Algoriphagus sp. Y33: one gene and its partner. The protein of the gene in region 2 interacts with the protein of the main gene of each other region in a pairwise test. Links are inferred from orthologs where the notes say so. Each region holds a gene or a part of one and is shown on either strand. Other genes may lie near its edges. The genes, in order: ID165_RS15445 and topA.

Evidence for each region.
Region 1: the proteins of topA (region 2) and ID165_RS15445 interact in binary tests that used the Escherichia coli proteins (3 or more experiments, as listed by UniProt). The link is inferred for Algoriphagus sp. Y33 from one-to-one orthologs.

Annotation. Positions count from the first base shown.
Region 1 is NZ_CP061947.1:3,853,591-3,861,013, reverse strand. Bases 3,181-6,072 are described here. They hold ID165_RS15445 (YigZ family protein), read right to left. Parts: upstream 4,994-6,072; coding sequence 4,367-4,993; downstream 3,181-4,366. Other genes in these bases: ID165_RS15435 (hypothetical protein), read left to right, coding at 5,495-6,072; ID165_RS15440 (FdtA/QdtA family cupin domain-containing protein), read left to right, coding at 5,098-5,523; ID165_RS15450 (3'-5' exonuclease), read left to right, coding at 3,775-4,377; nhaC (Na+/H+ antiporter NhaC), read left to right, coding at 3,181-3,778. Also shown: ID165_RS15465 (patatin-like phospholipase family protein), read left to right, coding at 1-1,266; ID165_RS15460 (DUF962 domain-containing protein), read right to left, coding at 1,354-1,833; more of nhaC, read left to right, coding at 2,312-3,180; more of ID165_RS15435, read left to right, coding at 6,073-6,424; ID165_RS15430 (glycosyltransferase), read left to right, coding at 6,426-7,376; ID165_RS15425 (pitrilysin family protein), read right to left, coding at 7,377-7,423.
Region 2 is NZ_CP061947.1:1,665,331-1,672,837, reverse strand. What follows is about bases 1,699-4,674. They hold topA (type I DNA topoisomerase), read right to left. Parts: upstream 4,363-4,674; coding sequence 2,035-4,362; downstream 1,699-2,034. Other genes in these bases: ID165_RS06700 (histidine phosphatase family protein), read left to right, coding at 4,517-4,674; ID165_RS06710 (3-hydroxyacyl-CoA dehydrogenase NAD-binding domain-containing protein), read left to right, coding at 1,699-1,728. In the rest of the region: ID165_RS06715 (SDR family NAD(P)-dependent oxidoreductase), read left to right, coding at 61-828; more of ID165_RS06710, read left to right, coding at 850-1,698; more of ID165_RS06700, read left to right, coding at 4,675-4,984; ID165_RS26655 (hypothetical protein), read left to right, coding at 5,123-5,404; ID165_RS06695 (DUF1080 domain-containing protein), read right to left, coding at 5,714-6,487; ID165_RS06690 (neutral zinc metallopeptidase), read left to right, coding at 6,702-7,507. UniProt on the Escherichia coli protein: Releases the supercoiling and torsional tension of DNA, which is introduced during the DNA replication and transcription, by transiently cleaving and rejoining one strand of the DNA duplex.

The DNA of each region.
Region 1 (7,423 bases), 2.2 Mb from region 2 along the record:
AATGTGCTGAATATTTTGGAAAATTGGAAAGCGAAATTTCCTGACGAGATTAAACCAAAACTAGTGATGGTTGCGGCCAGTGGAGGTGGACAGCGGGCGGCACTATGGACAGTCAAAGTTCTACAAAGTATATATACTATTGAGGATGGAGAGGTTTTAAAACACACTGAGCTTTTTACGGGGGCTTCCGGAGGAGTTTTGGGAGAAGCATTTTTCAGGGAAATCTACTTAAGGTCCCTAACGGATGCTTCGGTAAATCCTCTAGATGAAAAGTATCTTGATCAAATCTCCGCTGACAATCTCAACCCTATTATTTTCACCTTGCTGGTGAATGACTTGTTTATCCGCAATCAAAATTTTCATTACAATGGAAATAAGTATCTTAAGGATAGGGGATTTGCTTTTGAGAATCAACTGAATCAAAATACCCAAGGAGTCCTGGAAAAGCCGATTTCTGCTTATAAAGAACCGGAATTTTCAGGTAGTATTCCTTTGCTTCCCGTCACTACGTTGATTACAAATGATGGTAGAAAACTGGTGATATCTCCTCATTCGATGTCGTTTTTTGGGACTTCCATGCTAGGAAAGTTGGGTACGGATGAAAAGAAGCAAACGATAGATTTTCTTAGATTTTTTGAAGCACATGACTCCAAAAATTTACGGTTCCTTACCGCATTGAGAATGAGTGCTACTTTTCCTTTCGTTACTCCCAATATTCAGCTGCCCACCCAGCCAATTATGGAAACTATGGATACGGGTTTGTCTGATAATTTTGGGATTCAGGATGCACTGAGATTTATGTACGTGTTTCAGTCATGGATCAATGAAAATACGGCCGGAGTGGTTTTGATTACAATTAGAGATTCAGAGAAAGTGACTGAAATAGCACCGAGTTTTCCTCCTAGAATTTTCGAGAAAATTTTCACTCCATTGAAGAATATTTATGCTAACTGGGATAATGTGCAGACGATACAGAATGAGGTGCTTTTCAATTACATGGCTGAGTCTATGCCTTTCGATCTGGAGAGGATAGAGTTTGAGTATGCGCCGGAAAAGGTGCAGGTGGGAGAACTAACGGGAAGTCAAGAGACCATGCAACGTGCATCTTTGAATTGGCGACTGACTTCGAGGGAGAAAAAATCAATTCTGGAAAGCGTTTATACACTCAAAAATCAAAGTTCGCTGAGGCGATTGGAGGAGCTTTTTACCAAAAAACAGCCTATTGAAGAGGAGAGCATAATGTCAACAGAAGAAAATGCTCAATAAGTAATCCTTCGACTTCGCCCAGAGTGGCTAGGACTGAGATGTTGGATGTACCGAGTGTGAGTGACAGTAGGGAGAGGATGTAAAGTCTCAATAAGCAAAACCCCATTTTTTATAGATAAAGTGCATCAGCCAAGCAGGGCCGATCAACAGAAATTGAAGGTCTCTGAGGAAAGTGGGTTTTTTGCCTTCAATTTTATGTCCATAAAACTGCAAGACCCAAGACAGTAAAAAAATCCCGAGGCTTAACATCCAGAGCTTGCCGGGAAAATATAAGTTAATGAAATTAGCCGCAGCCAGACATAGGGAGGAGAAGAGAAACATTCCCAAGGTAAGCGGTGTGGAGAGCATGAGGTAATAGATCAATACCAAAGCCAAAACTACTGTGGCCCAATTGGCAAAATTGCCGAGGAACGGCATTAGCTCTGGAAGAGGGCCGCGAGGGATGCTGAAAATCAGTCCTACAATACTGAAGAAAATTGCAGGTACACAGAACCAGTGAATTAGCTTATTTGTCATGTTTTGATGACTTAGCCCGTATTCATGGAATAATGCGTCAATTTTTCTCATGGTATATTGGGATTATATCTCTTAAATTTATTTAAAATACTAAATCTATTTTAATTCCTTTTCAAAATTCCCTGGAAAGGGACATTCCATATGGATAAGGGCAACATCTATTTTCGACTGATTGACGCTAGACTACTTCCGGGAGGCGCGGAGAATGTGGATTTTGAAGGAGAAAAAAGCATGGAGTTTAAAGTAAATCCTAAAATAAATCTCATCTGGAAGCACTTACAAAACAGATGATCTTTCTTGGAATATCTATTGTTTGGGATACTGAATGGACTGGTATTATGGCTTTTGGCAAAATAAAATCTCCAATTATTCAGCAAGTAGGCGTTAAAACAGCGGCTGGGGTACGTCTTGGCGAAATGGGGTGTGCAATAGGTTGGCAGGTAGGGAAGGAGCTCTCAGTACTTTTGTCCAAGATGTAATTAATAATTTTTCATTAGATTCAAGTCCTTAACTCACCAAACCCCGATTAATGCAAGGTTTTAAACGTTCTCCAAAAGTTTTTGACGCACTGATTCCGTTGGTTTTTTTGATTGTACTCTTGGTATTGAATATACAAGTATTCGGTACAGATGGTCTTTCGGGCTCCAACCAGATCGTACTTATCCTTTCCTCTATGGTGGCTGCTGTGGTGGCAATATTTCGTTTAGGGTTTAATTGGGAGACACTGCAAGATGGGATTATTAAAAGCATCAGTGCGGCGATGTCCAGTATTTTGATTCTATTTCTAATTGGTGCTCTTGCGGGAACTTGGTTGCTAAGCGGTATTGTGCCGGCTATGATATATTATGGTCTTCAAATTCTTAACCCGACGATATTCTTGGTGGCGGCATGTATTGTCAGCGCTATCGTTTCCGTAGCCACAGGAAGTAGCTGGACCACCGTGGCGACGGTGGGTGTCGCTTTGTTAGGGATAGGAAAAGCATTGGGTTTTGAAGAAGGAATAATAGCGGGAGCGATTATCTCCGGGGCTTATTTTGGGGACAAAATGTCACCGCTTTCTGATACAACTAACCTTGCTCCCGCTATGGCAGGTACGGACTTGTTTACCCATATCCGTTATATGGCGAAGACTACTGTTCCTTCTATTTCTATTACGCTTATCATTTTCGTAGTGATCGGCATGAATTATGAGACAAATGGCACTGTAGATGATGTACAGGTTATTTCAGATGTAATATCGGAGAAATTCAATGTGACCGGTTGGTTATTTATTGTTCCGATACTAGTCATTGTGATGATTGTGAGGAAAGTGCCCGCTATTCCTGCTTTGCTTACAGGAGCTCTTCTGGGAGGGGTTTTTGCATTGTTTTTCCAGCCTGATATCATTCGCCTGATTGCCGATGAAAACGCATCTTATGCTTATCAGAGTTTCAAAGCTGTAATGATGTCGCTCTATGGAGAAATAAGTATTTCTACTACCAATGACGTGGTCAACGAATTGCTGGTAACCAGTGGTATGGGAGGGATGATGAATACAATTTGGCTGATCATCGCAGCAATGGTTTTTGGAGGAATTATGGAAGAAAGCGGCATGCTGAGAGTCCTTGCAGAAGCGGTGATTCAGAAAGTGCACAGTATTGGTTCATTGATAGCATCCACAGTCGCTACCTGTGTGTTTTTTAATATCACTACTTCAGATCAATACTTGGCTATTCTAGTTCCTGGTAGGATGTACGCAGATGTGTATAAAAAACGGGGGTTAGCACCTGAAAACCTCAGTAGAACTTTAGAAGATTCGGGAACAGTGACGTCGGTTTTAGTTCCTTGGAATACATGTGGTGCTACACAGGCTTCAGTGTTAGGTGTGGCTACTTTGACATACGCACCTTATTGCTTTTTTAATATTATTAGTCCCTTTATGACCATTCTCTATGGCTATTTCAAAATCGGGATTACCTATTACGACGATGTAGAAGACGAAGAAAAGTTGGTATGATTCCATTTAAGATTACAAAAGAAGAAGTAAACGCCCTTCCGCTGGGACAGTTTGAGGGAGAAATGTTTTTAATAGAGAAACTTGAGGATGTGGAGGAGGTTGCTGAATTCCTTGTCCAGCAGCGAGTAATTGGATTTGATACTGAAACTAAGCCCGCTTTTCAAAAAGGGGTAATAAACCAGGTGTCCTTACTCCAGCTTTCTACATCCACACAAGCGTTTCTCTTTCGGTTAAATAAAATTGGTTTTCCTGATTCTATTCGGAATATTCTTGAAAAAGAGAGTATAGTGAAAGTTGGTGCTGCAGTTCATGATGATATCAAAGGACTGGCAAAGCTTACGGATTCTTTCTATGCCAATTCATTTTTCGATCTGAATGATGAGCTGAAAAGAGTCGGTTTTATGAATATTGGAGTGCGAAATCTCTGTGCTATGGTTCTTGGCATCCGTATTTCCAAGTCTGAGCAAGTTTCTAACTGGGAAGCGGAAGTGTTAACCATCAAGCAGCAGCGGTACGCTGCTACCGACGCTTGGGGATGCCTGGAGATTTTCAAAAAGCTGAGAACTGAGGGCTATTTGGATGAATTGTTTATGCGTTAGTCAACTGAAGCCCCTCAATCTCTTCAAGTGAATTGACGATTAGTTCTTGAATCCCTTTTCTGAATTCCAATTGCATTTGGCAATCCAGCGTCATTTCCTGGGTAATAATCTTTAGGTCATAAGTTTTGATAAGTTTCATTACATCATTCATCACAGGATATGGGAAATGAATGGCAACTGAAGCTTTAACCTGCTCTTCAATAATCTCATTTTCCTCGATTGCCATAGCGGCAGAGGTTTTATAGGCTTGGATCAAACCGCTTATTCCGAGTTTCGTTCCACCAAAGTAGCGGACTACTACAATTAGAATATTGGTCAGGTTATTGGATCTAATCTGGCCCAAAATAGGATCTCCTGCGGAATGATTCGGTTCTCCATCATCGTTTGCTCTAAATTGCTCTCCGTCTTTCCCCAGCGTCCATGCGAAGCAATGATGCCTGGCGTCAAAGTGTTTTTTTCTTAGGCCACCCAAACGGGATTTGATTTCCTCTTCATTTCTCACCGGAAAGGAATAATAGTGAAACTTGCTGCTTCTGTCTTTGTAAAGACCTTCGCTGGTCCTGGAAACAGTAAAAAATGTGTCGTCAAGTGCAGAGAGTTCGCCGAAGTCCGGCATAGATTTGTTGGTGTTTGTTGAATAGCGAATTTAGAAAATTAACAAATGGGTAACAGTTTATCCATTCGAATTATCTTAATTTTAGCTAATGGAAATTAGAAGAAATGCCTGAATCAATTACTGCGCAAGCACCTTATATGTTTACTCTTCCCGGAAATTCCACTGAAACAGGAAATCTTCACTTTTGGGAGAATCTGATTCTTTTTCCGGATGGGATCCAGCGGTGTTTTTGGATTTCAAATGTAAAGGAAGGAGAAAGCCGGGGCAATCACGCCCACTGGAAAGAATCCCAGGTAATCGTGGCTGTAGCAGGTAAGCTTCAGCTGGAAATTCATTCTGCCTTGGGAGGTGTTTTTTATTTTGAACTTGATTCGCCGGAGAAGGGGGTTTATATTCCACCGCTAAATTGGTTAGTTGCCAGATTTTCGCCCAACTCGGTATTGCTGGGGATGTCGGATCGGGCCTTTTCAGAAGATGATTATATCAGAGACCTAGACTATTTTGGAAAGCTTCAAGAAAGATATAAGTGAACACCACGAGCTTCGGGTGGTTTCAGCCTTGAAAGAGGATAAGGACTATTTTTTGAGCAATACTCCAAGTGATGCATATCAGGATCAACTGGATTTTATTTGGGAGAAAAAGCAGAAACCTAAAGCAATAATCACTTTCGCAATTTCAAAGAGAGGTGAAGCCGTATCGCTTCCGCAATCACCTTTTGGTGGTCTTTGGATACATGACGGATTGAGCTCCGCTTCTTTGGAAGCTTTTATATTGGCGATAGTCGAAGAAATGAATCATCGCAGTGTCCACACAATTTCTATCACCCAGTCACCCAAACCTTATGAACCTCAGGTTGATTTGATAAACTATCTTTTATTTAAAAGTGGTTTTGAACATAAGAAAGTATTAAGTCATCATGTTTTTATCGGGAAAAAGAAAATTAAGAAACTTGTGCAAAAGGAGTCAATGAAGATTCAAAAGAAAAGCAAGAGTTCCGGTTTGAAAACCAGCCATTCTTCCATTTCCAACTTTGGCTTTTTGAAAGAAATAAGGTCTTGGAATGCTCAAAAGGGCTATGAGGTTGCGATTGATGAAAATAGAATTGTACAGCAAGTTTCAGAATATCCGGATAGGTATTTTTTGATTACTTTAAGTAAGGATGGTCAAGCCATTGGGTATTCTCTTTGTGTCAAGCTCACGAGCGATTCCCTTTATTATTTTCTGTCTGCGATCAATCCCAAAATCCCTGTAAAGATCGGTGGTGAGTTGATCTTAAATGAGCTTTTCCAATTAGCGGTTGAGCAAAAAGTAAGTTTTATAGACCTTGGCTCGTCAGATCTCGAGGAAGGAGCAAATCACAGCTTAATGTTCTTCAAGTCGCGTTTCTCAAATGATATCTGCAATAAGATCACTTGGGATAAGAAGCTTTAGTATGAAGTCTAACGATAGAGTTACTGTTGTTTGTATTGCTTTCAACCATGAAAAATGGATCGAGAAGGCACTGGTAAGTGTACTGTTACAAGATTACCGGCATAAGGAATTAATTATTGTAGACAATGGAAGTAAGGACCAGACTTCGTTTATCATCAAGGAATGGGTGGGAAATAATGATGATAAACTTCCTGTCAAAGCTATTTACAAGAGCGTTTCCGATCCTTATTGTCAGTTGTTTAATGAAATTCTAAATCAGGTTGACAGCCAATTTGTAGTTGATCTTTCAGGTGATGACTTTCTGTATGCCAATCATCTGTTGCTTTCGATTGAAAAACTACATCAAATCCCTGATGCAGCGTTTGTGTTCTCTGACGCTGTTATTTTGGATGAGTATGGGCAGGAGAGTATATTTTACAAACCTGCGGATTATAAGGATTTAGAAGAGAAAATTTCGACTGATAAGCTGTACGAAACGCTAATTAGGAGAAGTTGTATTTCTGCTCCTACAATGGTTTTCGAGACCGCTATTCTCAAGCAAGTAGGAGGATACGATGCTACACTTTCCTATGAGGATTTTGATATTCAATTGAGACTGGCTAGAAGTTATCGTGTAGCTTTTTCGACTCACATCGGTGTCTTAAAAAGGAAACATGGGGATTCTCTGTCTGCAAACCAATATCGCCGGTACCGGTCCCAGATGCTTCCAAGTACACTTAGAATTTGTGAGAAAATCAAAGAAATGAACAAAAGTGCGGAAGAAAATGATGCGCTTTCGGAACGTATCATTTATGAATTGAAGCATGCACTATGGTCTGCTAATTTTCAGGTGGCAAAAGGCTTTGTAAAACTTGCCAAAGAAATCAATATGAAAGGTGTTGAGTTTAGTTTGTATAAACTTTGGCTGTTTTTCCGGTTAGATATCTCTTGGCTTTATGTTAAGCTCACATGATTAGCCGATGATTACTTCAATGAACGGCGGATTTGAAAAGTATTTTT
Region 2 (7,507 bases):
CATTCGTTCAGGCTTACTCTTTATCTTTCTTTATCTTGAAGGAAGAAAACGTACCTACTTATGGATCTCTCTTCTCTATTCTCCCTCCAGGGAAAAGTCGCACTCATCACCGGCGCCAGTAAAGGAATCGGTTTTAGTATAAGCGAAATTTTTGCCGCTGCGGGCGCAAAAGTGGTGCTTTGCAGTAGAAAACAGGAAGCTGTGGATGAAATGGCCGGCAGGCTTCGGGCTAAAGGATATGAAGCACAGGGCATAGCTTGTAATGTAGGAAATATGGAGGAGCTGCCGGGATTGGTAAAGAAAACAATTGAATCATGCGGACAGCTTGATATTTTAGTCAATAATGCTGCGACAAGTCCCGTTTTCGGACCTGTACATGAAACGAGTATGGAAGCTTTTGATAAAATAATGAATGTGAATCTCAAGGCTCCTTTCGAGCTCTCAAAACTATGCTGGCCCCATCTCAGAAAATCTTCCAATGCTTCGGTAATAAATATCAGTTCCATAGGCGGAATTTCACCTGAACATGGATTGGGAATCTACAGCGTAAGCAAAGCAGCTTTAATATCCATGACCAAGGTCTTGGCAAAAGAATGGGGAGAAGCAAAAATCAGGGTGAATGTGATTTGTCCCGGATTGATCGAAACCAAATTCTCTGAACCGCTATGGTCAAATGAGAAAATCATGGACATGGTGATGAAAAAACTAGCCATCAAGAGAATGGGCACTGCAGATGAAATTGGTTCTATGGCCTTATTCTTAGCTTCACCAGCCTCCTCATATACCACCGGATCTGTTTTTACTGCTGATGGTGGATTCACCATTTAATTCATAGAAAATCAAATCCTAATGAACATTTATACCATAGGTATTATAGGTGCCGGTAACATGGGTACCAGAATTGCTTTGCAAGCTGCAATTTCAGGCTATCAGGTCAATGTCTTTGATATTGAAGAGAAAAGTTTGAAAAAATCTTTGGACACCATGAATAAGTCAGTAGCTCAAATGATCCGTTCAGGCCGGTTAAATAAAGAAGAGGCAATCCTAGCTATGGAAAGAATTTCTTTCACAGGGAATCTTAAAGAAGCACTTCAGCGGGTTGATCTTGTCAGTGAAAATGTAACTGAAAATTCTGAAGTCAAAATGAACGTATGGAAAGAAATAGGAAATCTGGCCGCAAATCATACTATTTTTACGACCAATACCTCTTACCTACTTCCATCTCAGTTTGCCGAAATATCGGGAAGGGCGGAGAAATTCTGCGCATTTCACTTTCATGATGTATTTCATTCCAGAGTTGTGGACATTATGCCGCATGTGGGTACTGCTGTAGAGGTGATTGGTATTTTAGATGATCTTGGAAGAAAGCTGAATCAAGTACCTATTTTGATTAAAAAAGAAAACCCAGGTTACATTTTCAATACGTTGTTGATAGCTTGGATCGATGCTGCAGGCAGACTATTGACTGGAGAAATAGCAGAAGTAGAAGCTGTAGATAAATCCTGGATGATAAATTTCAATATGGCGGCAGGCCCCTTTGGGATCTTGGACAAGGTAGGATTGGATACGGCATGGCACATCACCAACTCCAAAAGAAATCAGGCGTCGAGAGCTTTTGCAGCATTGCTCAAAACCTACGTGGATCAGGGGAAACTGGGAGTCAAATCCGGTGAAGGCTTCTACACCTATCCAAATCCCAGCTATAAGCAGCCAGATTTTTTAAAGTAACTTGTTTCAGGATCCACAATTGTTCACCTGACTTAATTTCTTTAGGGTAATAATCAAAAGGAAGTAGCTCACCAACCCTTTCCCACCCCATGTAACTGTTACTACCCATCCAAATGGCTCATCTGGTGTTAGCTAAAAAATGTGGCCAATGGAATTAGCCTGTCGATATCGTAATCAGCTACAGTTCTCTTAAAAATTGTCTGCGCTAAAGCCGAAAAATTCCTCCGAGACAGAAACAAGCCTAAAACAATCTTTGATAGAATTGAATTAGGCTTGTCTATATAAAGTCCAAACTAGCTGTGTTAATTACTTTTTCTTGGCAAATCGCCCGCCCTTTTTCTTAGGTTCAGGCTGATTTTCAATAATATGAATCGTCTCTTCATATGTCAATGCTTCAGCTTCCTTATCCTTGGGTATCTTATAATTATTCTTACCCATCTTGATATAAGGCCCCCATCTACCGTTCAAAATTTGAATTTCAGGATTCTCATCAAAGGATTTAATATGTTTCTTTGCATCTGCTTCACGTTTGTCTTTGATCAGCTGGATTGCTTCCTCTTCAGTGACACTTAGTGGATCCATTTCTTTTGGAAGCGAAACAAATGAGCCATCATGACGAACATAGGGGCCAAATCTTCCTATGGCTGCCACCATTTTCTTATCCTCAAACATCCCGATATCACGAGGTAATTTGAACAACTCAAGTGCATCCTCCAGGGTGATATTCTCAATAAACTGCCCCTTTTTTAAGCTGGCGAACTGTTTCTCTTCATCTTCAGCATCACCGATCTGAACCAATGGACCAAACTTACCAAGTCTGGCAATTATCGGCTTTCCACTGACCGGATGATTCCCAAGTTCCCGGCTTGAGTTGATATCCTGTCTGGAAACCTGCTCGGTATCCTCTACATTCTTATGGAAATCCCCGTAGAAAGAATCCAGCATATCCTGCCAAACTTGCCCTCCTGCTGCGATATCATCAAATTCCTTTTCTACTCTTGCTGTGAAGCTAAAGTCAATAACATTTGGAAAATGCTCTACCAAGAAGTCATTCACCACCATTGCGATATTGGTAGGGAAAAGTTTCTGTTTCTCAGCTCCCGTATTTTCAGTTTTGGTTGCATCCTTGAATGCTCCCTTGGCAATGATCATTTCAACATATTCCCTAGGCGTGCCATCTCTGGATTCCTTGATCACATATTCACGTCTTTGTATGGTAGAAATTGTAGGTGCATAAGTGGACGGACGCCCGATTCCCAGTTCCTCCAACTTCTTTACCAACGATGCTTCTGTATATCTCGGAGCAGGTCTGGAGAATGTCTCCCTGCCTTTCATTTCCTGAAGATTTAAATTTTGACCAATAGTCAAAGGCGGCAAAAGTGCCTTGCCATCGTTGCTGTCATCCTCTTCCGGCTCATCATCTGTATCTTCCAAGTACACTTTAAGAAATCCGTCAAACTTGATGATTTCTCCGGTAGCAACAAGATTTTGTGGTTGATTGGAGATATCAACCGTAATAATAGTTTTCTCCAATTCCGCATCTGCCATCTGCGAAGCGATAGAACGCTTCCAGATCAGCTCATAGAGGCGTTGCTCGTTACGCTCTCCCGAAACATGGGAGTTGGCAAAGTCTGTAGGACGGATGGCTTCGTGAGCTTCCTGGGCACCTTCTGACTTTGTTGTGAATTTTCTTGATTTATGGTATTTGTCACCGTATGAATCATGAATCGCATTTTTGGCAGAAGCCATAGCGTCATCAGACAGATTCACACTGTCTGTCCTCATATAAGTAATCTTACCTGCTTCATACAGTTTCTGCGCTACAGACATGGTCTGCGCCACTGAGAAATAAAGCTTTCTACTCGCCTCCTGCTGAAGTGTAGAAGTGGTAAAAGGTGCTGCGGGAGATTTTTTCCCCGGTTTTTTCTCTAGATTAGCTACCGAAAAATCAGCTTCAAGGCATTTCTTTAAAAACTCCTCAGCTTCAGCTTTAGTATCGAATTTCTTAGGAAGTTCTGCTTGGAATGTCTTTCCTTCTACCTCGAAAATAGCCGTGATTCGAAAGCTGGACTTAGCCTTATGTTTCTCTATCTCCCGCTCCCGGTCTACGATAAGACGAACTGCTACCGACTGAACCCTACCTGCAGAAAGTCCTGTTTTGATTTTTTTCCAAAGTATGGGAGAAAGTTCAAACCCTACCAATCGATCCAAAATACGTCTTGCTTGCTGTGCATTTACCAGATCTATATCAATTCCTCTCGGATTTTCGATTGCTTTGGTAATCGCATTTTTGGTAATTTCCCGAAACACAATTCTTCGGGTATTCTCATCCTTCAGCTTCAATACTTCTTTTAGATGCCAAGAAATCGCCTCTCCTTCACGGTCATCATCACTCGCTAGGTAGACGGTTTCTGCATCCTTCACCAAAGCTTTGAGATTTTTGATCACCTCCTTTTTGTCGGCCGTGACCTCATAGGTGGGATTAAATCTATTTTTAATATCGATCGCTTTATCGCCTTTAGGCAGATCCCGCACGTGACCGTAGCTGGATGCTACCTTATAGTCCTTGCCAAGATATCCCTCAATGGTTTTGGCTTTGGCTGGTGACTCGACGATAACAAGGTTTTTTGACATAAAAAGCAATATTTCTGGGCATTCAAGCCCGTTTAGAAAAGCTAAAAATAGATGGCATTGTATTCTCGTCCAAATATTTAAAATTAAGCAGACCCGAATTGGTGGGATTTTTGATTAAAGTAACAATTACTTTTGAGGTTATAAATCACTTATCATGAAGCAATTGTTTTTACTCAGACACGGAGAAGCAGGTTTTTCCCAAGGTTCGGATTTTCAAAGACAACTCACCAAAAAAGGTCGAGAAAACCTGATCCGCATGGCCGAAGGCTTAGTTCCAACCCTAAAATCCGTTGATTTGATGTATTGCTCTACCGCAGAACGCACCTTGGAAACTGCTAATTTGATAGAGAAACACGTTATTATTAAGGAGAGTATCTTCACACGGGTGATCTATCAAGGCGACATGGGCAATATGATCGAACTACTTGAAAAAACTTCTTCCTCTGTGCAATCTTGCCTTTTGGTAGGCCACAATCCTACCATTAGTCTGCTTCTAGCGCACATTTCCGGGGAGCATTATCTGGGATTGCAGCCTGGGATGATGGCTGTAATGGATTTGGAAATATCAGATTGGAAAATGATCGGCTTTGGAACCGGGATCTTGAAAGAGATAATTCAATAATTAAAAATAATATCAAGGCAGCTCGCCCCCCCCGTAAAAACCACTTTTTCCATTTTTATCAAAAAAAACTATAGATAGATCGGATTATCAAACACAGTTACTCTATATTTGGATTATAATTCAGAGATAATTTGAAAAGTGAAGCCAACAATCCAAACCCTCACATTCTCTCTACCCGAAAATTCTTCTCCAAATTCGGAACTTTACATCCCGAAGCCTAGCCCAAAATATTCGAATGAATCCATCGCCGTGGAACCAAAATTTGATTTTAACCCTGACTTTGCATTAGGATTAATAGCAGCCTGTCCCGATTCTTTTCGGGAAGGGTTCAAACTGCGGGAAAATCAGTCACTTTGGAGATCTAGTCGTAGCAACCGCTACGGTGAGAGCGAAAAATGTAACATAGCGACTGATTTTTAGGCGGTTTGAAGCCTCAGCAGATTTTCTAATGCATAATTCGATTAAATCAAATGGCTAAACCGTTGAGTGCCCTTTTGAGTGCCCTTTATAGAATATAACTACCCAAATTATGATTGCCCCGACTAAAGTTTCCCCATTGTAAACTCAGTTTGTAGCTGAGAAATATAAGTTGCTTTATTCACCAAGTGTCTGATTTAGATTTAGCCTCAAAAAATCTTGGAAGAACAAACAGTCTTTCAAATGTTGTTTGAAACAGAATCAGATTAAACAAAAAGGCCCTGAATGGTATGGATTTAGGGCCTTTTTAGTTTAGAAGTCAGTAGACTTTCCGTCCAAATCAAGCTTTTTGATCCAGATATTTCTGTAAAACACATCGTGCCCTTCGGCCTGCAACTTTAACCCACCGGGAGTATCCGTAATTCCCTTTCCACCGTCATTTCCACCGTCCAAACCGGAGTTTGGACCGCCCCATACTTGTTGTATCTCCTTGTCTTCATGGATTTTCACACCGTTCAGATAGACTGTCGCCCTGGGCTTGGCTACCAGCTGGCCATTTTCAAAACGTGCCGCTTTAAACTCAATATCATAAGCATTCCACTTACCCAAACCATAGTATTCTTTGGAAGTAGGTATATGTTCATTGATTAGTGCAGCCATACCATGATCACCGTAATCTCCGTCTAGGATCTGGATCTCATATCTGTTTTGCAAGTAAACACCGGAGTTGCCTCCTTCATCTTTTATAAAAAACTCAACGTGAGCCCTAAAATCCCTGAACTTGTCTTTGGTCACAATATCTGCTGCCCCATACAAACCTCCCGCTGCCGCAGGATCATTACTGCTGATAGCCTTGCCCCCATCTACAGGATCCGTTACCTCGAGCCATTTGATAGGCATTTCCGCCCCAAATCTTGGGCCTTCCCAATACACCCAATTTTTCTCTAAGGATTTCTTTGAGCCATCCAGATAAAGTTTAGCTCCCTTCTCAGGCTTTACCCCAACTCCTGTTTGGGCATGCAAAACAGTAAATGCCAAGCCAAGAGCCAAGCTGAGCGAAAGTTTTCGAATAATTCCGGAATTCATAAATTTTGCGATTAGATTATTTTTTTTGAAATAAATTTAAGACAATGTTCAATTGTTGAATTTGGTTAATTTTAAACAAATTCTAACTTTTTATGCAATGAAATCGAGCATGACTCAAAAGTCACTCACTGGGATGATTATAAACCCGGGGAGATTCCCTGTCCGACGACAGGCGAGCATATGATATGGCCTTTAAAAAACAAAATATAATCAGATGAAATGGGAAGGAAGAAGACGTAGCTCCAATGTAGAGGATAGACGTGGCAAGAGCGGTGGCGGAATGAGCGGAGGAGGATTTAATCCTATGCTTATTGGCCCCCTGCTCAAGATATTATTTTCCAAAACCGGACTGATCATCGTTGGTATAGTCATTGCCATCTCGGTGATCACGGGCACTAACCCGCTTACCTTTTTGGGGAATTTCATCGACGGAGGCAGCCAAGGTTTTACCACTGAGTCCAATTACACTCCATCTGCGGAGGAAGATCGGCTGGCTGCCTTTAGCGAAACCATTCTGGCAGATACAGAAGATGTATGGAATAAGCTTTTGGAAAGCTATAGAGAGCCTACTTTGGTTCTGTACAGTGGACAGGTGTCATCTGCCTGTGGACTTGCCTCCAGTGCCACAGGCCCTTTCTATTGTCCCGGAGACGAGAAATTGTATATAGATCTGAGTTTTTTCAGGGACATGGAAGTGAAATTAAATGCTCCGGGAGACTTTGCCCAAGCTTATGTCATCGCTCATGAGGTAGGCCATCATATTCAGAAAATCATGGGGATCACTGATCAACTGAACAAACTGCGTGGACAGCTGAGTGAAAAAGAATACAATCAATATTCAGTAAGACTAGAACTGCAAGCAGATTTCTTGGCAGGAGTCTGGGCTCACCATAGCCAAAAATCTCTGGGATGGATGGAAAAAGGAGACTTGGAAGAAGCATTGAATGCTGCCAATGCTATTGGGGATGATCGTCTACAAAAGCAAGCTACCGGCCGCGTCACTCCAGATTCTTTCACTCA